Regions from separate parts of the Leuconostoc suionicum genome, predicted to be linked through region 2. Evidence: riboswitches for the same ligand, from Rfam matches in the RefSeq annotation. Region 2 holds a riboswitch; the other holds the start of a gene.
The links. A riboswitch is a leader RNA that binds a small molecule or an ion and turns the genes downstream of it on or off. The one in region 2 is predicted to bind thiamine pyrophosphate.
Positions count from the first base shown of each region.

Region 1 (8,202 bases), 570 kb from region 2:
GCAACAAGATGAAAATGATGCCCAAGACGCACTCGATTTTATCCAACCTGATTTAATAGTAACAACAAATATCAAAGATGCAACCGATGCTCTGGTAGATTCACTGCGTCTTGGTGGATTAACCGTTGATGACATGAGTCGCGGCTCAATTAAACCAAAAGTACGTATGATTGCCCAGTATGCTGTTGCTCGCGAGCATAATAGTGCCGTTATCGGAACTGATCACGCAGCTGAAGCCGTAGCTGGTTTCTTCACCAAGTATGGTGACGGCGGCACAGACATTAACCCTTTGTGGCGTCTAAATAAACGACAAGGAAAGCAACTTCTCGAAGCATTACACGCCCCAAAGCATCTATACGACAAAGTACCTACTGCAGATCTTGAGGATGAACGCCCACAGTTGCCTGATGAAGTTGCGCTGGGCGTTAAATACGATGTCATTGACGATTATTTGGAAGGCAAAGATGTGGCAAGCACTGATGCCGAACGAATAGAAGAAATGTATCTGACAACGCAACAAAAGCGTCACGAACCAATCACTATTTATGACACTTGGTTCTATTAACTCTAAAATTTTATCGTTATATTCCCGTATAACCACTAAAAAAGCCACAATATCATTATGTATTGTGGCTTTTTTAGTATTTAGTAATTTAAATTATAAGTCAATTTTTCCAACGTAATGTAACTGCGAATCGTGAGACATGTCATTGGGATTTGTTCCCAAAACATTGACTGGCACAGGTTCGTTTAGTTTCTTATAGTAAGCAGCCCAAAAGTCAGAAATTTGTTCTCGTCTGTCTCCAAAAAACATTGGTTGCTCACTAAATTTGACAAAGTCTTCAAAGGCTATCACTACCAACTGTGAACAATAGAAGCTGTCCGTACCTGGCTGAAAAGAAAAGTTATAAGGTTTACCCAAATGCTTTTTAGCATTAATAATAATTTGCTTTGTATTTTTAACATTTGTGCGGTAAACATCAGCACTTTTATTTTTCTCTAAAAAGCGGTGAAGCGATTGTAAACAAACGCCTGAATCAGCTGTTGCATGAATGACAGTTTCTTCGTCGGCTAATATCGCGACATGAACAAAGTTTCCCGTTGATTCTGCAATACCTTCATCCAAATCGCTATGTCCATTTTTTACAAAAAGTAAATCTGCTTGTTTTAATTTCATAATCACAGTTTAACACAATTATTTACCAAAGCTTAATAACAAATAAACAGTATTGAATAAGTAGCATAACGACGCCAATGATTAGCCACCCAGAAACTTTTGTTGGAAATAGTCGGTGGTAACTACGGCTTTCACCTTCTTCAAAGCCATGAGAGGTCATAGCCATCGCTAAATTATTTGACCATATTAATGCTTGACTAATGGCTTTAAAATAAAGTTTAGGCGACCAAAAACTCAAGATCTCGCCTCGCATCAGCCCCACTGCCCGAATCTTTTTAACTGAATTTATAATTTTGGGAATAAAACTCAATGCACCCAGAATGCCATATACAAAGGTTGCGGACATTTTGACATTTTGTTCAAGAGAACGTAATAATTCGTACAAAACCATAGTCGACATAAATGCCGCACCCATGAATATATAAGCACCTACACGTGTGGTCATTACTAGTGCAAAATGTAATCGTTGTGATTCGTCTCCTGCACCAAAAAAATAAAATGATGTGAATGATCCGACTGCCGGCAAAATTGATACAATCAATAATCGAGCAAAAGTTTTCAAATGGCTTTTAGTCACTATTAAAATCAAAATACTAACAATAATTAAAAACAGATTGAGATAAACTGATTTTGTGAACGCAATTTCTATCGAAATAAGCAACACTAATAGTAATTTCTGTGTTTCATTCATGAATTAACTACACTTTCATATTTCAAACCATCTTGATTAAAGTGAACATGATAATCAATATATTGAATAATGCCGTGTGTTTGGTGTGAAATCATGATAATACTTTGTTCAAGGTCATTTGACGACTGTTTAATGATTTGCATGAGATGTTGAATAGAATTCGTATCCAATCCTGATAATGGCTCATCTAACAGCAAGGTATCGGGTGCAATAATTAACATAATCAGTATTTGTAGCTTTTTTTGTTGTCCACCTGACAATTCGTAAACACTATGCTTTCCAAGACCTATTAAATTTAACTTTTGGATGCACTGGTCAATCTTCTCAGTTGTCCAATAATCAGCGTGATGGCCATGGGCTCTAGCCTGCTCAACCTCTTCAGAAACAGTAATGTTTAAAAATTGGTCAGCTGCATTTTGAAATACTAAACCAACTTTCCTAGCATATATTTTCTTACGAAGTTTATTGAGTAGCTTCCTTTGATACAACAACAAACCCTCATAATCGTGTAATTTTGCAAAAGTAAGCAGTAAGCTTGATTTCCCAATACCGTTGGGTCCAGTAATTAAGGTGATTTTATCTTTTGCCCACTCAAAACTGCTATTCTTCAAAATGGATTGCTTACCGTTGTTTACCGTCACATGTGCCATACTAAACACAGACTCATTAAAGTCATTATTAGTAACAATACCATCATTTACATCTTGTTTAAAAAAAGAAGACCAAACTGTAGAATCAACAGGTGCTATATGTCGATTTTCAATACGATATAAATCTGTTATAAGGTTTTCATATCCACTTGTGTCGTGATCTGAAACTAAAATGCCATGCCCCTGATCAACTAATTTTTTTAGCAATACTTGTAACTCCTGTCGATGTTCTGGATCAACGGCCGCAAAAGGTTCATCCAATAAAATAATTTCTGCGCCCATCGCTAATGTTTCAGCTAAAGCAACCTTTTGCAATTCGCCACCTGACAAGTATGAAAGTTCTCGGTGTCGTAGCGATTCAATTCCTACTTCTGATAAAGCAGAATTAATTCTCTTATCAATTTCCTCGGTAGTTAAAGATAAATTTTCTAACGAAAAAATCAATTCATCTTCTACGTGATCCATGGCAAATTGTTGATCTGGATGCTGAAATAGCATGGCAACTTTTTTAGCACGATGGTTCGCTTTGATTTGAGCAATTGACTGATGATTCAAAGACACCTTCTGTGACAATTCGCCGCCATATTTAGGATATAATCCAGCTAAGGCAGTCATCAAAGTTGATTTACCACATCCAGATGAACCAACTAATAATATAAATTGTTCTGGTCTAATCTCGAGTGAAATATCTTCTAAGATAATTTCATCGTCAAATTTAATATCTAAATGATTGGCCTTTAATTCCGTCATACTTTTATTGACCTTATCGATTTGTTTTTAATAATTTAGACTTCTCTAGCAAGTTGACAATCCAGTAAACTAATAGACCGGCAAAAAATGCAATTGAAATCCAGCGAACAATAAACAACCCAACTAGCATACCAAAATTAAATTGTAGATATCCGTCGTGGAATAATGACCAGATGAATGTCACGCATGTTCCGGTAAATGTTGATAAAATCAAACCCATTTTCCAGCTTTTATATCCTGTCAAGGTAAAACCAAGTTCTGATCCGATACCTTGAATAAATCCAGAAATTAGTGTTGCAACACCCCAATAGCCGCCCAACAAGGCTTCTCCAGTGGCGCCAAGCAATTCACCTATTAATCCCGCACCAACACGTTTCAATAAATAACTAGCCAATGGGGCTGCCATCATCCATGGCCCAATAGTGATTGCGATGGTGTATTGGTGTAACCCAAGTGGAACTAAGACAGCATCAAGTGCTGTGTACACTGGATCCATAATAAAATAAATCACACCAAAGGCAATACCAATCAACGCCATTAAAATTACTTCTCGCAAAGACCACTTCCCTTTTGATCCCGCTGTTACTGTTTCTACTTGTTCCATAAACATCTCTCCTCTTGTTTCGAGGTCGTATGTTTCGATAAAATACCTTTTATAGTTATAAGTGTCTATACAAAAAGCCACCAACCACAAAAGAATTTAGTGATTGATGGCATCAAAAAGACATCTTAATCTAACTTATTCTTCCTTCGCAGGTATTAACCTGACAGGTTCAATGGGTATTATCTCAACCTTACGGTACCCCAGATAAAATATTAACTTCGTGGATCAGTATAACCCATTCTAATTTTAAATGCAAAAATTTTTAGCCCATTAACTGAGCTATAAAACCATTTGCAATTTTAATATTTCAGTGCTATGCTAATCTCATTAAAAAAATATATGCTGTCCACTAGGGGTGCCTTCTTGGCTGAGATGATATTACTTATCAATCCCTTCGAACCTGATCTAGTCAATGCTAGCGTAGGAAAGTGGTATTCTTTTTACAAAAGATACTCTTTTTTGCCTAGTCAAGAGAGAGTTTTTTTGTTGGACATGTAAACATTTTAGGAGAAATTATGTTTTCAGAAGAACTGCGCACCCAAGCTGCGCCAATTATGACAGCCATTCATGATCACGCATTTGTTCGTGGCATTGCGGACGGATACGTCCCCCGAGAAGCTTTGATTTTTTACGTCGAACAAGATTTCCAATATCTTAGTGAATTTATCAAAATTTATGCCAATGCCATTACCAAATTAACTGATCGTAATGAAATGAAATTTTTTGCTGATTCAATTGATTTTATTTTAAATAGCGAAATTCATCCCCATCATGTTTTTTGTGAGGTTGCCGGTGTCGAATATGAAAGATTACAACACGCCACGCCAACACCTAAAGCATATCTATACGAATCACATATGTATCGTGCGGCTGACACCGGATCCTTATTAAATATTCTAGCTGCTTTTCAGGCGTGCCCTTGGACCTATAATGAAATTGCAAAAAAACAAGTTCGGGAGAAAGCGAACACAAATGATAACCCATTCAAAAGCTGGATTGATTTTTACGATAATGCAGATGATGATTCGGAAGTTTCACTATCCGACAAAATCTTTGAATGGATAGATCGCTTGGCAGAAAATGCAACAACTCAACAACGCCAACAGGCAAAACAGTTTTTTCTTAAAAGTTGTGAATTAGAATGGCAGTTCTGGGAACAAGCCTACCACCAAGAAGACTGGCGCTTCAAAGATGTATTAAATCAGGCAAACACTTTGTAAGGATATTGATGTAAAGAAGTGAAATTTAATAACACAAAATTATTTGTTTGTAGCTTTCAAAAAAGCCAATTTTAATTCAGCATTGTCTTCTGGTGTACCTAACGCAATACGAATCCACTCAGGATTAAGTCGATCGTTGACTTGGAAACCTTGTTCTAATAATTTTTGACCAACCTTTTTCGTCTCGCCAACCTTTATCCAAATAAAATTAGCCTGTGATTCATAAAACTTAAACTTGTTTTGAGTCAAAAATTCTTGGAACTTTTGGCGCTCTACTTGAAAACGTTGGGCATTTTTCTGTAAGTATTCTTGATCCAATACAGCAGCCGTGCCGCCAGCAATCTGATAGGTTGATAAATTATACGGTAAACGGACTGCTTGCATCGCACTATAAAGGGGATCTTGCATAATGCCATATCCAACACGTAAATTAGCTAGACCGTAAGCCTTTGATAAGGTACGTAGCACAACCAAGTTTGTATACTCAGCTACCAAAGGTGCCATAGTAGCATCAGGTTCATCTACAAAATCATAGTAGGCTTCGTCTACTACTAACGTAATATTTACTGGTAGCTTGTCCAAAAAGCGCTTAATGGAGCTAGTTGTTTCGAATACCCCCGTTGGATTGTTGGGGTTAGCTATCCATACCATAGCGGTTTTATCATCAATAGCATCTAAAATCGCATCAAAATCAACATGCCCATTGTCAACATTAACGGGTATTTTTTTTGTTGTAGACTGTTCGATTTGTGCATGCATCGCATATTCACCAAATGTTGGATTAGGAATAATAATATTTGATCCTGGTTCCAACACAACACGAGTCAACAGCTCAATCAATTCATCTGCGCCAGCGCCAAACACCAAATGTTGTGGATCAACGTGATTTAACTTAGCTACTGCTTCACGTAGTTCTGTCGCTTGCCCATCTGGATAATAACCTAAAATATCATCTGAAACAGCACGTACAGCTTGAGCAACTTTTGGCGATGGACCGTATACAGACTCATTAGCTGATAAGCGAGCTAAATGTTGCAAGCCGTACTTTGCTTTTACAGTTTCTACTGGTAATTCTGCTTGATAAGCTGCTAAAGCTTTAACTGTCTTTTTCATTTTTCTTGTCTCCTCGCCAATCAGCTCGTTCATGCAATAATGATTTTTTTCCTAAACGTGACCCTAATTCATCTTTAATATCATCTAAACTGACACCCTTTTCAACTAATAAGACCATTAAATGAAACAATAAATCTGAAGTTTCATAAATTAACTCTTCATTATTATTTTTGGCGCCGAGAATTACTTCCGTGCTTTCTTCTCCTACTTTTTTTAGGATTTTATCTAATCCTTTTTGATATAGATAATCAGTATAGGATCCTGTTTGGGGATTTTGTTTGCGATCAAGTGCTTGTTCATAAAGTTCTTCAATTGTTTGTTGTGGCATCATTTCTCCTTTTTGGTGTGGTATTTACTCTTTTGGAAAATAACCATCAGTCCATTTATTTGCAATTGTTGCTTGATTAGCGTCTGCTAACCCTTCACCCTTTATCGTGTTAAAAAAACATGAGTAAGCATTAGTATGACACGCTGGCCCTGCAGGATTCACATGAATAAGCAGGGTATCTAAATCACAATCTAATGTCATGCTAACGACCTGTTGTATGTTACCCGAAGTCTCCCCCTTATGCCACAATTCTTGTCGTTCACGAGACCAAAACCAAGTTTGACCAGTACTTTTGGTTAATGAATAACTTTCTTTGTTCATATAGCCTAGCATCAAAAATGCCTTCGTCTCCGTGTCGACAATGACAGCAGGGATCAAACCATTTTGACTTTGCTTGTTGAAATCCGGTTCAGTTCCAATCATATGCGTATCTCCACACCATCATCTTTCAATGTCCGTTTCAAATTTGGTATTTTAATTTCACCAAAATGAAACACCGAAGCAGCTAGTGCTGCGTCAATTTTAGTTTTCTCAAATAAATTAATGAAATCTTGTGTTGAACCAGCACCACCTGAGGCTACTACTGGTACATTCACAGCATCTGTTAGTTGATTATAAAGTTGAATATCGTACCCTTTTTTTGTTCCATCAGCATCCATACTTGTTACTAGTAATTCACCAGCACCACGAGCGACTAATTCAGAAGCCCATTCAATAGCATCAAGACTTGTAGGCTTAGATCCACCAGAAACGTAGACCCGATAAATGCCAGCCGACTCATCCCACTTAGCATCAATAGCGCCGACGATGGCCTGGGAACCAAATATTTTAGCCCCGTCCGTAATTAACGCTGGGTTCTTTACTGCTTCGGAGTTAACAAATATTTTATCAGCTCCAGCTTTAATTAAACGAGCCATGTCTTCTGTCGTTCGAATACCACCGCCAACAGTCAAGGGGATAAATACTTCTCTAGAAACAGCATCGACGACTGACATGATGGTATCCCGCTCTTCCAAAGTTGCTGTAATGTCTAAAAACACTAGCTCATCAGCGCCAGCAGCCTGGTATGCTTTCGCTGATTCAACGGGATCACCTACTTCACGTAAGTTGACAAAATTAACTCCTTTAACTACTTTACCATTCTTAATGTCTAATGCTGGAACAATTCGTTTGGCTAAAGTCATCCATCCACCTCCTTCAATTGAGCTAGTGTCACATCGCCATCATAAAGTGCTCGACCAACAATAATATCGTGAATACCGCTCGTTTGTAAATCTGTAACGTTTTTAATATTGGCAATACCCCCGCTAGCTATAATATTACTTTTAGGAAATTTATTTTGTAAACGTGATAGTAGCTCAATATTAGGGCCTGAAAGGGTTCCATCTCTGGCAATATCGGTGACAACAAAATTCGAAACACCTACTGATAACATAGCTTCAACAATATCATCAAAACTCGTATCAGAATTTTCGAGCCAACCTTGTATGGCAACTTTTTCATCACGGCCGTCAACACCAACGACAATTTTATCGGATCCATACTTTGCAACCGCCGTTCGCACAAGTTCCGGATGAGCCAACGCTGCTGATCCAATAATCACACGATTAATGCCTAAATTTAAGTATTGATTAACCTGTTCAAGAGTCCTGATACCGCCACCAAGTTC
Region 1 is NZ_CP015247.1:1,494,813-1,503,014, forward strand. It holds gene nadE (ammonia-dependent NAD(+) synthetase) at 1-565, shown strand, start outside; gene A6B45_RS07440 (YiiX/YebB-like N1pC/P60 family cysteine hydrolase) at 659-1,177, opposite strand; gene A6B45_RS07445 (energy-coupling factor transporter transmembrane component T family protein) at 1,200-1,868, opposite strand; gene A6B45_RS07450 (ABC transporter ATP-binding protein) at 1,865-3,268, opposite strand; gene A6B45_RS07455 (ECF transporter S component) at 3,282-3,872, opposite strand; TPP riboswitch at 3,996-4,085, opposite strand; TPP riboswitch at 4,214-4,316, shown strand; gene tenA (thiaminase II) at 4,388-5,092, shown strand; gene hisC (histidinol-phosphate transaminase) at 5,132-6,205, opposite strand; gene hisE (phosphoribosyl-ATP diphosphatase) at 6,189-6,533, opposite strand; gene hisI (phosphoribosyl-AMP cyclohydrolase) at 6,558-6,956, opposite strand; gene hisF (imidazole glycerol phosphate synthase subunit HisF) at 6,953-7,717, opposite strand; gene hisA (1-(5-phosphoribosyl)-5-[(5-phosphoribosylamino)methylideneamino]imidazole-4-carboxamide isomerase) at 7,714-8,202, opposite strand, start outside.
Region 1: linked by a shared signal. The riboswitch ahead of A6B45_RS07455 (ECF transporter S component) and the one ahead of thiW (energy coupling factor transporter S component ThiW) in region 2 are both predicted to bind thiamine pyrophosphate.

Region 2 (8,202 bases):
AATGACAACGATGACTTTACGTGAGATGGCTATTGAAATGCAGACTCTTTATGAGGAGGTACAAGACATTGAAAAAAGGAATCAAACAAGGGCCAAAAAGGCCACAGGATAAGCAGTATGGTTTAGAGGTCGCAATCGAAAAAAATCGTACGGAAATGAGCCTCAAAAGCATGCAGTTTAATCGATTCATGTTAATTCGTTATGCCACGGCGTTCTTTCTGTTCGTAAACTTGTATTGGGCCATAATTATGTGGCAGACCCCAGTGGCACTAATACCTATTTCTTTAATGCTTATCGCTTCGCTAGCAATTATTGAACAAATTAAGTTGTTTGGACATCATACGAACCAACTGACTTATTCAAAAGTGTTTTTCAGATCACAGCTTATCGTGAATATCATTTTAATGGTGAGCATCCCAACATCGTTATTTACATTTTTTTACCAATTTATACAAAATACTGGTAGTAACCGCTTAGTGGTATTAATCCTGTTACTACTCAGTAGTAGCATACTTCTCATAGTTAACAAAAGGTTAGGCTTGATTGCAACAAATCACGATAAATACTACGCACGTTTGACAGCCTATCAGTCCGTTCTTAAAAATAATAAGGAGATGAAATAGTTATGGAAAATGGACCTATGTTTAATTTCCTACAAAAAGTGCTTTTGAAACCAATGACCAAAGTTTCACAATATAGAATTGTGAGGGCTATCATGGCTGCTGGTATGGCTTCAATTCCTTTTACAATTGTGGGATCTATGATATTAGTTTTGAATATATTACCGACAGTATTTCCGTTTTTAAATGATTTTTTCGATGCAACATTCTTTAAGTTTAGCGATTTGTACATGATTGCCAACACAGCAACCATGGGTATCTTAGCCATGTATTTTAGTTTAGCAATTGGTTTTCAATTAACTCGTATTATTCAAACAGAAGATAAACTAAAAGTAGCGCCATTAAATGGTGCCTTCTTATCGCTATTTGCATTCTTTATGTGCTTGCCAGAATTGGTTTTAAAAGGTGGAAAAATTGTTCTGCTAAATACCATATCCAAGGACGAAACAGTTATCAACGGATTTAGAATGACCAGCACAATCGACCGTGTTGGAACAAGTGGTATTTTCACAGCGATTATTATGGCTATTTTAGCAGTCTGGTTGTATTCATTCTGTGTGAAACATAACTGGACGATTAAAATGCCGGATGCTGTACCGGAAGGTGTATCAAGATCATTTACGGCATTAATTCCAACTTTCGTTATTGCTTTTGTTGTACTGGGTATTAATGGTTCCTTAGTGTTACTCGGTACTGACATTTTCAAAATGATTGCAATACCATTTAGCTTCGTCACAAGCATGACTAGCACCTGGCTAGGAATTATGGTGATTGAGTTCTTGATTCATGCCTTGTGGATTGTTGGTATTCATGGCGCTAACATTATTTCCGCATTCATTACGCCTATCTTCTTAGCAAATATGGTAGCAAATTCAAATGGGGCTAACATACCGTTTGCTGGAGAATTTAATAATGCCTTTGCTATCTTAGGTGGTTCTGGTGCGACACTTGGATTATGCATATTTATTACTTTACTAGCACGTTCCGAACAGCTCAAAGTTTTGGGTCGAGCTTCAATCGTACCATCATTTTTCAATATTAACGAGCCGTTAATATTTGGACTACCAATTGTTTATAATCCTTATCTAGCTATTCCATTTTTCTTGGCACCAATGGCAACAGCTTCCGTTGCTTATGCAGCCATTAACTTCCATATCATTCGACCAATTGTTATTCAAGCACCATGGCCATCCCCAGCCGGAATCGGTGCATTTATTAGTACCGTTGATTGGAAAGCAGCAGTCTTAGCAATAATCTGTGTTGTAATAGCTTTCATTATTTACTTACCATTTATCAAAATATATGATACTAAGTTGTACAATGATGAGCAGGGGAAAACGCAAGTACAGCCTTAATGACGAGGCATCAAAATACTGGTCTGTGTTTAGTAACAGACTGGTATTTTTTATATTCTCGACTGGCTGATTTGTGAAAGGTAAATTTCATCAGTAAGAATATCACTTAATGATAAACTTATGTGAAAAATAGAATGAATTACTTACATTTAATAGAAAATTTATGATACAATAATGCTTGTGCTAGGGGCGCCAAAATGGCTGAGAAGAACCCTTCGAACCTGAACTGATTAACATCAGCGTAGGAAAGTGCTACATTTTTTAACGTAGCATTTTTCTCTAGGTGAGGAAAATGTTTTTTTATTGCATAAAATGACTTGTTGAAAGGATTTTTTTGAAAAATGAATAATAATCACTAGGGGCGTCGCAAAGACTGAGATGATGTATATCGGTCCCTTTGAACCTGATCTAGTTAATACTAGCGTAGGAAAGTGACCAATATTTGATAACGACATGTACTGTTGTCAAAAGTGTCCTTTTTTATGTATTTAAGGGCACTTTTTTTATTGGGAAAGGAATTTGATTATGATGTGGCAGGTTCAGCTGTATTTCTGGCCTGAGAGCTTGCAAATAATATGACCGCCAATGTCTATTCATAGATGGTGGTTTAACTATGCTCTAATCGAAATTAACACAATCATTAAAATATAAAAATACAATGGAATATTAAAAAGGAAATCATAATGAATAAAAATGTTAAGTTAACAAAAATAATGGTCGTTACAATTATGATAGCGCTAGATATCGTGTTATCTCCAATTTTTAGAATTGAAGGAATGGCACCAATGTCCAGTGTCATGAATATTATTGCTGGTGTAATTCTAGGACCAGTATATGCAGTTGTTATGGCAGTAGTCACTGGAATAATAAGAATGCTAATGTTAGGTATACCCCCATTGGCTTTGACTGGTTCAATCTTTGGCGCCTTCGGTGCAGGTATCTTGTATAAGTATGGCCGAAATATGTATTGGTCAATGTTTGGAGAATTTCTTGGGACTGGAATTATAGGATCGTTAATTTCAGTTCCGGTGATGGTCTGGTTTACTGGACAACAACAAAACTTGTACTGGTTTGTGTATACACCTCGTTTTGTGGGTGCAACTATAATTGGATCAGTAATCACTTATTTTGTTTTAGGAAATTTGCTAAAAATCAATTCCTTTAAAGAAATTCAAGGAATGTTTGTTGGGTAGCGTAGCTATGAAAAATGAATTAATAAAAATTAAATCAATTTTACCTTTGCAAAAGCCGCCGTTAGTACATTGCATAATCAATGATATTACGTTAGAAACGGTGGCTAATACTATATTGTATCTTGGTGGTAAACCTATTATGAGTAGTGATACCCGTGAGTTTTCGTCATTATTTGAGTCAACAGATGCATTACTACTAAATATGGGCCGACTTAATGAGTCACACGAACAAAGTCTCCGTCAAGCTAGCTCTTTAACAGATATGACTAAAAAACCGACTGTTGTGGATCTAGTAGGCTATGGTATTACTAATGAACGAACAAAGTTAGGAATTGCTATGGCACATAATCATCCAACGGTTATCAAAGGAAATACTTCAGAAATTAGAAGATTTGTCGGCCTACCATCGTTAGCAAAAGGTATTGATGGTACTAGCTCTGATCAGCATGATCAAGCGTTAAAAGATCTCATTTTTTCTTTGAAACAAATAACAACGGATTATGCCGATACTGTGTTTCTGGCAACAGGAAAAAAGGATGTCATTGTTCAAAATGATAAACACCTTATTTTAAACAATGGCGTCGATGAATTGAATAAGTTTGTTGGGACAGGAGACATGGTTGGCGCAATGATAACTACACTTCTCGGGGTCGGTAAAGATCCATGGGTTGCCAGTCAATTTGCAATTAGCTACCTCAATATAGCAGCTGAAAAAGCACTGTTACTAACAAACGGAGGAATGGAAAACTTTAGACGAGAAGTTCTTAACCAAATTGATTTGTTGTGCAATGATCCGCAATGGGTGTTTAACATTAAATATTCATGATTAAAAAAATAGCAATTAAGTCAATGAAATGTTAAGCATAAAAGCATGTTATTGATATAAAGTATTAATATACCAATAGGTTACTAATATATATCTACTAACTATAAACTGCCTACTATCAATTAGTTTGCAAACGTATTATAGTTATTATAGTGAACAAAACAAATAATTATGGAAATGAGGTTCTATCATGAAAGTAACAATTTTTGGTAAAGGCAATATGGGACAGGCAATCGGAGCTAATTTTGAAAAAGCTGGCAATGATGTCAACTATTTAACTTCAGAGGGTACAGCTACGAGCCTTAGTGAATTAGTTATTTTGGCTGTGCCTTATCCTGCTTTAGACACAATCGCTCAACAATACAAACAAGAATTAAAAGGAAAAGTTGTTGTTGATATAACAAATCCCTTGAACTTTGAGACATGGAATGAATTAGTTGTTCCCGCTGATAGTTCAGCAGCAGAAGAACTACAAAATAAGTTGCCAGATAGCATAGTACTTAAGGCATTTAATACAAATTTTGCTGCTACGCTACAAAGTGGAACGATTGGTGAAAATACAACAACCGTTTTGGTAGCAGGAAATGATGAAGGGAAGGAGCTATTTATCGAGGCTTTGAATGATAGCGATTTAAATGTTCTTGATGCGGGTCAACTTAATCGAGCTCGCGAATTAGAAGCAACTGGCTTTCTACAGATGACCTTGGCAGCTAGTGAACAAATTGGCTGGACAGGTGGCTTTTCAGTTACTAAGTAAATTCCAAAATAAAAAGCAACTATTTCAAAGATAGTTGCTTTTTATTTTGCACAGTATATTCATCCGAAAAATGTATATGCTTTAATTTTATTGTTCCAGCAAAGCTTTTCTTTTGTCTGGATTTTTGTCAAGATAGAAACTGCCCCAGTCAGCCATCGAATCAATAACTGGACGCATACTTTGTCCTAAGGTTGATAAACTATACTCTACTCTAAGAGGTACTACAGCAAAGACCTGACGAACAACGAGGCCGTCTTCTTCCATCTCTCTCAAACTTTGCGTTAACATTTTTTGACTAATACCGGCTACACTAATTTTTAATTCTGAAAAGCGTTTTGTTCCAGGTAAAAGATCACGAATAATTAATACCTTCCATTTGCTGCTGAGTAGATCAATAGTCGTTGCTACAGGGCAGATGCCATTTTGTTCCAATAATTTTCTAGACATAATGATTATCCTTTTTAGTTTGAAAGATACTTAAAGTGTGTAGGTTACTTTTAGTACGTTTTAATTATTATAGGCTTTCTTTGATGATAAGGCAAATAACTACAACATATAATCAATCATTTTTTTAAGTTGGAATGTATTATTTGCAATATATATCGTATGCGATATAATATTTCCCAGGAGGTTATGATATGAATAAAGATGAACATCTTTACGACGAATTGTGCTTGTCAATATACAATACAAATCGTTATTTTCATCATCTGTACGGTTATGTACTAGAAAAATATGATTTATCATATTTGCAATATATGAGTTTACTGATTATTTATAAACAGAATTCGGTGAAGCTAATGGATATCGGTGCCGAACTTGAGTTGTCAAGTAATACATTGACACCTGTAATTGAGAAACTTGTCAATAAGTCTTGGATTGTTAAGGTGCAAAGTTCACAGGATAGACGCGTCAAGGTCTTAAAAATGTCTGATCAGAAAGCAACTACTTTTGAACGTATTTTGTCTGAAATCAGAATTATGCGTGACAACCTAATACATCAAGTTGGACGTCCAATTGAAGAAGTATTGCGAGAAAATCAGGCACTTAATCAGGTCTTAAAAAAGATGATACAAGAAAAAGAGGTATGAAAATGGATTATGATGTTATTTTTATTGGTAGCGATCATGCTGCATGGCACGGGGCACAAACGTTAGCTCGCTCAGGAAAAAAAGTAGCCTTAGTGGAAGAAAATAAGGTTGCTGGTACATGCACAAATTTTGGTTGTAACGCCAAGATATTGTTAGATGGTCCCGCTGAAATGATACATCATTTGCATCATTACCACGGTATCGGAATTAATGACACGCCTAACATCATTTGGCCAGAATTGATGGCTTATAAGCATCAAGTGATTGATCCTTTATCAGGAGTTTTAGCACACAAGCTTTCTGTTGATGGAATTGATATTATCAATGGACACGCCAAATTTTTAAATAACGAAAAAATTATTGTTGCTGATCAAGTTTACCAAGCTGAAAAATTTGTGATTGCTACTGGCCAGCGACCTGCAAAACTACCGATTTCAGGTTCAGAGTTTATGAAGGACAGCACGGACTTTCTAGACTTACCTGATATGCCGAAGTCAATTCTATTCGTTGGCGCGGGTTATATTGCGATGGAATTTGCTTCAATTGCATATGCCGCCGGGAGTGATGTCACTTTAATTGAATACGGGGACCATGCTTTAAGTGGATTTGATGAAATCTATTCTCAAAAAGTCGTAGATGATATGACAGAAAGGGGCATCCATTTTACGTTTAAACAAGCTGTTTCAAGTGTATCATTACTTGAAAATGGGCAGTATCAAGTTAATACAGCGCAGGGAGAAACCTACCATGTTGATTACGTTATGGATACAACAGGTCGTGTGCCCAATATTGAGGAATTAGCCTTAGACGACATTAATGTTTTGTATGATAAGCAAGGTATTTTAGTTAATGATCATTTACAAACTTCTGTTGACAATATTTATGCCAGTGGCGATGTGATCTCTAAAACAATACCAAGATTAACACCAACCGCTACTTTTGAATCGAATTATATTGCCAGTGTATTATTAGGTAATCAGGAGCCCATAAATTATCCTGTAGTGCCAACAGTCGCCTTTACATTGCCTCGTGTAGCACAAATAGGGGTAACCATTGATGAAGCGGCTAAGGATGATAACTTACAAGTGCATGAAATTCCTTATGGGAGAGTTATGCGATTTCAGACACTAAACGATGTTCACGCAGCAATTAAAATCGTAGTGAATAAAAACCAACAGTTGGTTGGTGCAGCTTTAATTGGTGATTTTGCCCCAGAGGTTGTCAATGCACTTGTTCCTGTGATTAATCAGCAGTACACAAGTTCGGACATTACCTCACAAATTTATGCGTTTCCAACTGCCTCAGGTATTATATTGCCAATGATTGCAAATTATTTAGCCTAAGTAAGGAGACCTATTATGAAAGCAGCAGTGATCAATCATTATGGTGGTAGAGAACAGCTAGAGGTTATCGACATGCCTATTCCTAAAATAGAATCGGACGAGGTTTTAGTAGAAAACATGGCCACGAGTATTAATCCAATTGACTACAAAGCGCGAGAGGGATTATTAAAAAGGATGTTTCAATGGCAATTTCCAGTCATTTTAGGTTGGGACATTGCTGGAATAGTTGCTTCTATTGGGGATGACGTAACAAGTTTTAAAGTTGGAGACCCAGTGTTTGCTCGGCCGGATATTGACTCAAAAGGAGTGAATGGCTCGTATGCAGAATATACAGCTGTTAAAGAGGATAAATTGGCAATAAAACCAAATAACATTAGCTTTGTTGAGGCGGCTGCCGTTCCTTTGGCTGGGCTAACTGCCTTGCAAATGCTGAGAAAAATCCAGTTATCATCTAATCAGAAAATACTAATTCAAGCTGGTGCTGGCGGGGTAGGTATTTATGCAATTCAGCTGGCTAAAATGCTTGGTGCATATGTAGTAACAACTGCTAGTCAAAATAACCATAAATTTGTGAAATCTTTAGGAGCGGATTCTGTAATTGATTATCACAAAGACAATATTCAAGATGTGTTATCTGATTTCGATGCTGTGCTGGACACAGTTGACGATGTTGATAATGGGATTGCCATCCTTAAATCCGGTGGACGCCTCGTTACCATTTCCAACACGTTAACTGATCAACAGAAAAAGACCTCAGACAAGACCGTGACAGAAGGATGGTTAGACCCGAATGGTCAAGATTTAGCAATTTTAGCATCCTACATCGCCAAGGGTGAGCTTCAAATTGTTGTGGATTCTCTTTATCCATTAACCACAGAAGGTATTCAATCAGCCCACGAGCGAAGTGAAACACACCATGCCCGTGGGAAAGTAGTAGTTCAAATTAAAGAGTAAATACAGAGGAGAAATAAATGCTGGCTTATATTATGGTTACATTAGTTAGTCTAGAGGCTATTG
Region 2 is NZ_CP015247.1:926,366-934,567, forward strand. It holds gene A6B45_RS04555 (PTS cellobiose transporter subunit IIA) at 1-112, shown strand, start outside; gene A6B45_RS04560 (sugar transporter) at 69-623, shown strand; gene celB (PTS cellobiose transporter subunit IIC) at 641-1,975, shown strand; TPP riboswitch at 2,151-2,240, shown strand; TPP riboswitch at 2,323-2,422, shown strand; gene thiW (energy coupling factor transporter S component ThiW) at 2,659-3,168, shown strand; gene A6B45_RS04575 (hydroxyethylthiazole kinase) at 3,176-3,994, shown strand; gene A6B45_RS04580 (NADPH-dependent F420 reductase) at 4,185-4,751, shown strand; gene A6B45_RS04585 (winged helix-turn-helix transcriptional regulator) at 4,839-5,198, opposite strand; gene A6B45_RS04590 (MarR family winged helix-turn-helix transcriptional regulator) at 5,390-5,842, shown strand; gene A6B45_RS04595 (dihydrolipoyl dehydrogenase family protein) at 5,845-7,185, shown strand; gene A6B45_RS04600 (NADP-dependent oxidoreductase) at 7,201-8,139, shown strand; gene A6B45_RS04605 (DUF1304 domain-containing protein) at 8,157-8,202, shown strand, end outside.